Regions from separate parts of the Sporacetigenium sp. TC11 genome, predicted to be linked through region 2. Evidence: riboswitches for the same ligand, from Rfam matches in the RefSeq annotation. Region 2 holds a riboswitch; each other region holds the start of a gene.
The links. Region 2 has a riboswitch for lysine ahead of ACUSRV_RS10690 (APC family permease). Riboswitches for the same ligand answer to the same signal wherever they lie in the genome.
Positions count from the first base shown of each region.

Region 1 (3,280 bases), on a different contig from region 2:
TATGAATAAAGGATATCAAGCTAAATGGGCAACTCAAATAAAGGGGAATTACTTATATCACTCAATATTATATGATGTTGCAGGAAAATATGTTATAGATGGAAGGTTAGGGCAAGAATTAAGCCATGGTTGTATAAGGTTAGCTACGGAAAACGCAAAATGGATATATGATAATGTTCCTAGAGGAAGTAAAATAATAATACATTAGATGAATTTTCGAAATTTTAGAATTATTGAAGGGATTAATGTTTTATTATCGAATATATAATTCAAAGTATATAACATTTTTGTCTTTACATCTAAAGAAGGTATAATGCCTTCTTTATTTTTGTTTTTGTAGCAGTTTCATTGCCCAAGCTTATCAGAAGTATATTATAACTTCTATAGAACGAATAAGTTATAATATACTTATAAATAAAAAGAAGCTGCTAAGCAGCTTTCTTTTTGTTTATATGAGTTTTTGAATTTTGATTTTTAAGTTTGTTATATACATAAAACGGCATACCTATTAACATTAACATAAAGCCCCATAAAACTGTTTCTGCACCAGTACCATATATAGTATAGCAAGCGTATACAAAGCCTAAAAGAGGTACGATACTTGTTATTATAAAAGTAGTAACATTTTTAACATTTTTGCCTGTTAACATTATGTCAGCTACTGCAGTCATTGCATATATTGGAAGATATGATAATGTAGCTAATAACATAGCGAAGTTAAATGCTGAAACTAATCCTCCTTGGAAATTCATTAATAATAATAAGTTAGTTAATATACTAGATATTATTAATGCCATATAAGGTGTATTATATTTTGGATGTGTTTTGGCAAATATCTTTGGGAAAACACCATCAATCGCAGCAGCATAAGCTATATTTGCAGTAGTCAATATCCATCCTATAATACTACCAAGTGTAGCAATAACTATAGATATAGAAACTATTATACCAGCTTTACTTCCAAGTATTAAACCTAATATATCTGATATAGGAGCTGAACTTGAAGCTAGTTTATCTTGAGGCATAGCACCCATAGCAGCAATTGAAACCAATAAATATATAGCTATAGTAATTATTATTCCGTATATAGTACTTAATCTAACATTTCTTTGAGGATTTTCTATTTCTCCTGCAGAAACTGTTGATGATTCAAGTCCAACAAATGCCCATAATGTAGTTGCTATAGCTAGTGGAAGACCACCAAATCCCGTAGAAGCTGAAGCATTAGATGTATATAAGTTAGAAGCATCAAAATTAAATAAAGCAACTATAATAAATCCAGCAAATAATACTACTTTAAATACAGTTGAAGCAGTTTGCCACTTGCCAGCTTCTCTTGCTCCAAGTACATTAAGGAATGTAAGTATCCATAGTATAGCAGAACCAAATATAAATGAAACTAACGGATTATCAGAAAGTATCGGAAATACAAGTGAAGCATAACTAGTTAATGTTAATATTATCGCAGCATTTCCTATCCAAGATCCATTATAGTAAAGCCATGCATTCAAAAATCCAGTAAATTCACCAAATGCAAGCTTTGTATATTCATAAGGTCCTCCAGTTTTTGGGAATCTAGAACTTAGCTTCCCGAATGAAAGAGCTAAAAGTATAGACCCAAGACCTGTTATAACCCAGGCCATAAGTGTTGCTGAAATTGAAGCTTGAGATGCCAATGATGCAGGCAACATAAATATACCAGAACCAACCATATTTCCAACAACAAGTGCTGTTGCCATTACTAAACCCATTTTTTTCTTAGTGTTTGTCATGAAACTTTTCCTCCAATTCTCTAGAATATTATTTAAATAAAAGAATAGATGACTAAAATAGACCAACAAAAAAGCCTAGAAGTAATAAGACATGGATATGCTACTACTCCTAGACTTTGCTTTAGTTTAGATATAAAATCTAATGCAATAATCTGAAGATAGCTCTCCACAAGTTTCCTTGTGACAGGACTGTACATATTATATACAACCCCAACATATAAACTCAAAGCATCATTTATACATTTCGGCATTAACACCTTTCATATTGCTTCATAGTGCTTAACTCCACAATAATACTATTTGGTAATGCGCCTCTATCTTAGTTTTATATTCGGTTATTTGGTATGAATCATATTATAACAGAAATTTAAAAAATGTAAATAGGCAAGATAAAATTGTAGAAAATAATCACAAAAAGTCGAAAAATTGTAAAAGTAGAAAAATATTCGTTGCAAATATGCCAAAACGCTACAATATAGAAGTGTTAATAGGATATTTAATAATAGGACTTATTGAATGCAGACTTGAAGTATAATATTCTGTGCAAAATTAATGCTTTTATAAATTAATACTTGAATTTATGAATATTCTAATATTTTTTATGAAAATTGATATCTATACCTATACAGAATATACATAAACAAATATATTTGTGAATAATTATAGGTAATAGCTTGAATTTTAGGGGGTATACTATGGTAACTAAAACTAAGTATCTTTTATCAGGCGACAGAGGATTAATAATTGAATTCGAAAACAAAATAAGTGAAAAAATAGGTACTCAAGTAAGGTCTATGATGATAGCTATAAATTTAAGCGACATAAAAGGCATAGTAGAAATGATACCTTCATACAGATCACTTCTAGTAATATATAATCCTATAGTAATAGATATAATAAAATTACAAAATGAGATTAAATATTTAGAAAAAACAATAGAACATATAAATATTCCTAAACCGAATGTAGTAGAAGTACCTGTTTTATACGGCAGAGAAGTTGGCATTGATATAGAAAACGTAGCGAAACACAATGGATTAAGTGTACAAAATGTTATAGATATTCATTCATCTAAAGAATATTATATATATATGTTGGGATTTACTTTTGGATTTCCGTATTTAGGAAAGGTAGAAAATAGTATAACTGTACCGAAATACAAAAAAGTAAGAAATAATATAAGTTCTGGATCTATAGGTATTGGAGGGGTACAAACTGGAATATATACTGTTGATTCGCCGAGTACATGGCAAATAATAGGTAAGACTCCTCTTAAACTATTTGATCCGAATAGGAACCCTATAATTATTCTAAATCAGGGAGATTATGTGAAATTTAAACCTATAACAGAAATCGAATATAAAAAAATAGAAGAAAAAATAGAAAAAAGAACTTATGAGTATAAAATCTACTCAAAATGAGGAGGTGTAAAAAATGGGAAGAGTTAAAATAGTGAATCCAGGGTTTTTTACTACTGTACAAGATAGTGGGCGTATAGGATATCAAAA
Region 1 is NZ_JBYVNY010000002.1:394,622-397,901, forward strand. It holds gene ACUSRV_RS04910 (L,D-transpeptidase) at 1-208, shown strand, start outside; gene ACUSRV_RS04915 (amino acid permease) at 429-1,772, opposite strand; lysine riboswitch at 1,924-2,097, opposite strand; gene pxpB (5-oxoprolinase subunit PxpB) at 2,468-3,193, shown strand; gene ACUSRV_RS04925 (5-oxoprolinase subunit C family protein) at 3,207-3,280, shown strand, end outside.
Region 1: it holds a riboswitch for lysine, as region 2 does, so the genes downstream of both, ACUSRV_RS04915 (amino acid permease) here and ACUSRV_RS10690 (APC family permease) in region 2, are expected to answer to the same signal.

Region 2 (3,280 bases):
TGGAGAGGTAGACCTTGGTTTAATGTACGATGTAGGGAGTCAAAATGATAGTTTGATTACTATTAAGCTATCTGATTTCCCTTTAGCTTTAATATGTTCACCTTTATTAGAGCAAGATAAATTTGATTTTTGCAAACATAACCAAGAAATAAATACAAGTCTTATTGTTAATGAGCCTGAATCTATTTATCGAAAAATAATTGAAAATTATTTTTGTGATAAAAAGATATTCTTAAATAACACAACTGAACTTTGGAGTATTGAAGCAATAAAAAGATGCGTTGCAAGTAATTTAGGAATTTCTTTATTGCCTCGCTTCACAGTAGAAGAAGAACTGAAAAATGGTAAGTTAAAAGAACTGGAGGTAGGCTGCTCTGATACCAAAATCACAGCAATTTACGCTTATCACAAGAATAAATGGATTAGTCCTGCAATGTCGTTGTTTATGCAATTAGTGAGGGAAAACTTTAATATTGATTATAATGATTTACATAACAAAAAAGACCTTCATATATGAGGTCTTTTTATTTAATGTTTTTAGTTGATATGCTTATCTAATTATCTTTTTCTTTTTTGTTTTTCTTATACACGATAGTATCTATTATAATTCCGCCTACACCTACTATAGTCATAACAAGATACATAATGGCTTTATTGGGTGCTCTAAACAAACCATTCAATCCATACGTTATCAGTAATAAATTTACAATCATTTGCATAATAAACATATGCTTAGGGAATTTCTTAATTGTAATCACTCCTTTTAAAGATATTCTTCTTAATTGTATCATCAATTACGAAGCATAACTACTCAATATATTTTATTGATTTGGCTTTGTTAGATAAAATTGCATATAATTGTACATTAATTTAAAAAATTATAAATTATCTTAATTGGAAAATATAGTATAATAGTGATTAGAGATTTTATTATCACTAGTTCTATGAAATAAAGAGGAGGTATATTATGGACAAGCAACAAAAGGTTTTTCAAAAACTTGATGAATTAAACATTACATATGAGGTGACAAACCATCCACCAGTTTACACAATAGAAGAAATGGATGATCTAGGTATTTCAAAACATGGAGATGTATGTAAGAATTTATTTATTAGAGATGCAAAGGGAAAAAGACATTTTCTTGTTGTACTAGATAAAGATAAACAAGCTGATCTAAAAAACATAAGGGAGCAACTTGGTACAACTGGTTTGAGTTTTGCATCTGAAGAGAGGCTATCAAAGTATTTAAATCTAAGTAAAGGTGCTGTAACTCCTTTAGGTGTTGTAAACGATGAAGACCATTTAGTTGAGGTTGTATTTGACAGAGATTTAATAAATAAACAAAAGCTAGGGGTTCATCCTAATGACAATACAGCAACGGTTTGGATATCTTTTGATAACCTTAAGAAACTAGTAGAAAATAATAAAAACACAATTCATTATTTGACTATTTAGTATTGATTGTAATATGGATAATGTTGACAACATATAAATATAGTGTTATGATATTAAAAATCAAAACTTCATAAAAATCCTCATCCTAAAGGGTGGGGTAGAGGCGCGGTTGTTAAGAGTAACTATATCGAGGTTGGAAGCCTATGACATATAGTAAAAGGAGCCACCGCCGAAGCTTCAGATACCAAAGTCTGATTGCTGGGTCTGTATCAAATAGGTGCAGGACTGTCATCATTGTATATGCTCGATACTTTGATGTTGCGCTATCTCACATTGAGCCAGAAGGGAGAGAGGATTGTCTTTAGCTTTGCTATACGTATGTATACACCTGACAAGCCTGTTAGGTGTTTTTATTTTGCAATTTTTTAAATATGGAATATAATGGGAGGAATAATATATGAATAATAATTTAGCACAGCCAACTCAAAATACGGAGTCTGGCTTTAAAAAAGAAATTAGTTTATTTGGTGGGGTAAGTATTTTAGGCGGTATAATGGTAGGCTCTGGAATTTTTTATTTAGGGTCATATGTATTAATGAGAACTGGAATGAGTTTAGGGTTAGCCTTATTAACTTGGGTTTTAGGAGGAGTAATTTCATTATTAGGCGGAATTTGTTATGCAGAACTAGGTGCATCAGATCCTCGTGCTGGAGGACTTACTGTATATTTAAGTAATGCATATTCACCTATAGTTGGTTTTTTAAGTGGATTTAACAACTGGTTAATAGCTGGTCCTGGTTCTATTGCAGCTTTGGCAATTGCACTTCCAAGTGCTTTAACTGCTATACTTCCTATGGGGGAATGGACAGTTAAGTTTGTTGCTATAGCATTGATAATATTACTTACAGTTGTAAATTATTTTGGTGTTAAGTTTGGATCAAAACTTCAAAATATTTCTATGGTTGCAAAATTAATACCTATTGGAATAATAATGGTTTTAGGCCTTGTATTTGGTAAAGTAACACCGGATTTAAGTTTAGCTCCAGTGGCTGGTGACGTAAGCTTTGGCTCAATTATAAGTATGGTGGCATTTGCAGTTGTTGCAAGTTTATGGGCATATGAAGGATGGACTAATTTAAATACTGTAGCTGAAGAGGTAAAAAATCCTAAGAAAAACCTACCTCTTGCAATTATAATATCTATTGTTTCAATAACAGTACTTTATACATTATTTAATTATTCTATATATAGAGTTATACCTTTTGAAGAAATTCAAAGTCTAATAGCAAGTAATGAGTATTATTTAGGAACACATGCAGCACAAAAGTTAATGGGGAATACCGGTAGTATTTTAGTTATAGTAGGTATGGTAATAGCTATGTTTGGTGCTTTAAATGGATGTATACTAGCATTTCCTAGAATGTATTATGCGATGAGTCAAGAAGGTCATTTCTTTGAAAGCTTTAAAACATTACATCCTGTACATAAAGTTCCTCATAATGCTTTAATTGTACAATGTATAATATCTATAGTTTTGGTATTACTAAGAGACTTAAATCAGTTAACTTCTTTAGTTGTATTCTCAGGGATGTTGTTTAACACTTTAGGGGTATATGCTGTTATGGTTTACAGAAAGAAATTCCCAAGTGCAGAAAGACCTTACAAGGTAATTGGATACCCTGTTACAGTAATATTAACAACTATTTTATTCTTAGGATTAATGGTAAATACATTTATTGAAGATCCTCAAACTTCAATTATAGGTTTACTTGTTCCAGCGATAGGTATAATATTTTATATATATTTTGATAGAAAAAACAAAAGAAGACAAAACATATAAGACAGGGGGATTATCTTATGAAAACAATTTTAAAAAATGGGAAA
Region 2 is NZ_JBYVNY010000006.1:148,816-152,095, forward strand. It holds gene ACUSRV_RS10680 (LysR family transcriptional regulator) at 1-517, shown strand, start outside; gene ACUSRV_RS10685 (prolyl-tRNA synthetase associated domain-containing protein) at 968-1,456, shown strand; lysine riboswitch at 1,547-1,730, shown strand; gene ACUSRV_RS10690 (APC family permease) at 1,854-3,236, shown strand; gene ACUSRV_RS10695 (amidohydrolase) at 3,254-3,280, shown strand, end outside.

Region 3 (3,280 bases), on a different contig from region 2:
ATCTTATTTTCTAGGCAACATATCTACTTCTTATATAGTAGGCAGAAAAGTTGCTAATGTAGACATAAGAACACAAGGTTCTGGAAATGCTGGAGCTACAAATGTTTTAAGAACACTTGGGAAAAAAGCTGCTGCTATAGCCTTTATTGGAGATATACTAAAGGGAAGTATAGCAGTGGTTATAGGACGCTATTTAGCAGGTAGGTATGGACTACAGCCTTTAGATGGAGCTTATGTAGGTGCTGTATTTGTTGTTCTAGGACATAACTGGCCAGCACTTCTTGGATTTAGAGGTGGAAAGGGAGTTGCAACATCTCTTGGTACTATGCTTGCAATATATCCTATTTATGCTTTAATTTGTTTAGCTATAAGTATTTTGATTATGTATAGATCAAAATACGTGTCATTAGGTTCAATACTAGGGATTACATGTTTTCCTGTAGCGATGGTTATTATAGGAAACAATAAAGCTGCTATAGTTGGATTTATACTTACAGCAATTGCTTTATACACCCATAGAGAAAATATAAAAAGACTTAAAAATGGTACAGAAAGAAAATTAGGGGAAAAGAAAAATATTTCTAAATAAATTATTTAGGTAGGTGTTAATAATGGAAAAAATGTGTGTATTGGGTTCTGGAAGTTGGGGGACTGCCCTTGCACTTGTTCTAGGTAAAAAAGGATATAATGTATCTCTTTGGACTTTAAGTGAAGAACAATGTGATAAAATAAATACAACTAGAGAAAATATAGATTATCTTCCAGGTGTTGTAATACCTAGTAATATAAATGTTACTACTGATATAAAAGAGGCTATAAAAGATAGTGTATTAGTAGTTCTTGCTGTGCCATCTCAAGCTGTAAGATCTGTATGCCAAAACATAAAAGGAATAATAAATGACAATCAAGTTTTGGTTGATGTAGCTAAGGGACTTGAAAAAGGAACAGGGCTTAGAATGTCTGAAGTTGTTAAAGAAGAACTTCCAAATAATAAATATGTTGTATTATCAGGACCTTCACATGCAGAAGAAGTTGGAAAAGACATACCTACTACAGTAGTTGCAGCATCACATAACATAAAAGATGCAGAACTTGTACAAGATGCATTTATGACTCCAAAATTTAGAGTTTATACAAATCCTGATGTCATTGGAGTAGAACTTGGTGGAGCATTAAAAAACATAATAGCATTTGGAGCAGGTGTATGTGATGGATTAGGATATGGTGACAATACAAAAGCTGCTCTTATGACTAGAGGAATAAGAGAAGTAGCTAGGCTAGGTGTAGCTATGGGAGCTGAGCCTAATACATTTTCTGGATTGTCTGGTATAGGTGATTTAATAGTTACATGTACTAGTATGCATAGTAGAAATAGAAGAGCTGGAATTCTTATAGGACAAGGAAAGAGTTTGGAAGAAACTTTGGCGACAGTAAAAATGGTAGTAGAAGGTATAACTGCTACTGAGGTAGCTTATGATGTATCTAAGAAGCTTAATATAGATATGCCTATAACTAATGCAATATATTCTGTACTTCATGACGGAGTAAATGCAAATGAAGCTGTTATAGGACTTATGATGAGAAATAAAACACATGAAATGGAAGAAATAGTTAATGATAGACTAGGCTTTTAATAGCCTAGTTTTTATGTTATAATAATTTTTAAATAAAAATTTAATAATAAATAAGAGAATAAGATAGAGGTCGCGTTTTCAAATAGTACTACTGTGGAGCTAAGCACGATGATATAGTGGGAAAGGTGCCAACGCCGAAATGTATAAATGATGCTTTAAGTTTATATGTTGGGGTTGTATATAATATATACAAAACTGTCACGAATATATAATATTTGTGGGGAGCTGTCTTAAGTTTTTAGATACTTATTTTTGTTTTGAATTAGTATTTCTAGAGCTTAAAGATAGTTATTTTTATCTTTAAGCTCTTTTTTATTTATAAGACATCGAGGAGGATATATAAATGAATATAATAGTGCAAAAATTTGGTGGAACATCAGTACAATCTCAGGAAAGAATGAATATGGTAAGTGATATAATACAAAATTATAAAAATGATGGATACGATGTAGTTATAGTTGTATCAGCAATGGGAAGAAAAGGTGATCCATATGCAACTGATACTTTAGTTGGATTATGCCAAAACGTGAATGAAGATTTACCAAAAAGAGAATTAGATATGATAATGCATTGCGGAGAAGTTATATCTGGATCTATATTTGTTAACTTATTAAACAGCAAAGGAATAGATGCAGTATTTTTAACAGGAGGACAAGCTGGAATAATAACAAATGGAGTATATGGAGATAGCAGAATAATAGACATAAGACCAGATAGAATATATAAAGAACTTTCAGAAGGGAAAGTCGTTGTAGTTGCAGGATTTCAAGGTATAACAGAAGATGGAGAAATTACTACTTTAGGCAGAGGCGGAAGCGATACCTCTGCTGTAGCTGTAGGGAAAGCCCTAAATTGTGATGTTGTTGAGATTTATACCGATGTAGACGGTATAATGACTGCTGATCCAAGAATACAACCTTCAGCTAAAGTGTTAAAACATATAAATTACGATGAGGTATTTCAAATGGCAGATAAGGGTGCAAAGGTTATACACCCTAGAGCTGTTGATATAGCAAAAAGTGGAAATATAACTATAAAAGTAAAAAACACTATGAACTTAGAACATGAAGGTACAGTAATAAGCGGCATAAGACCTAAGTTTGAAAATTTTGTAACATATGAAGAAAGTAGCTTAGTAACTTCAATAGCTCACCAAACTGGATTTACACAAGTCATAATAAGAAAATATAAAGAAGAAGATTTTATAAGTATATTAAATGAAATGGAAAAAAATAATGTAACTATAGATATGATAAATTTCTTCATAAAAGAAAAGGCATTTATAATAGATGCTACAAATACGAAAATAGTAAATAACATATTAGAAAAATATAATATAGAGTATGAAATAACACAAAAATGTTCAAAGGTTACTATAATAGGAAGTAAAATATCTGATGTTCCAGGGGTTATGGCAAGAATTGTAATGGTATTATCTAATAATAATATAGAACTCCTTCAAACATCGGATTCTGAGATGACAATATCTTGTTTAGTAAAAGAATCTGATATGATAAAATCTGTTAATTATCTACATGATACATTTGAACTATAAATATATTTTATAGTATGGTGTATTTAATGTTACAGGCTTGCATATATATTATTATGTATTATTTGGGGGAGAAATAATTTGTACTTATTTT
Region 3 is NZ_JBYVNY010000001.1:425,016-428,295, reverse strand. It holds gene plsY (glycerol-3-phosphate 1-O-acyltransferase PlsY) at 1-589, shown strand, start outside; gene ACUSRV_RS02090 (NAD(P)H-dependent glycerol-3-phosphate dehydrogenase) at 612-1,634, shown strand; lysine riboswitch at 1,691-1,870, shown strand; gene dapG (aspartate kinase) at 1,978-3,189, shown strand.
Region 3: it holds a riboswitch for lysine, as region 2 does, so the genes downstream of both, dapG (aspartate kinase) here and ACUSRV_RS10690 (APC family permease) in region 2, are expected to answer to the same signal.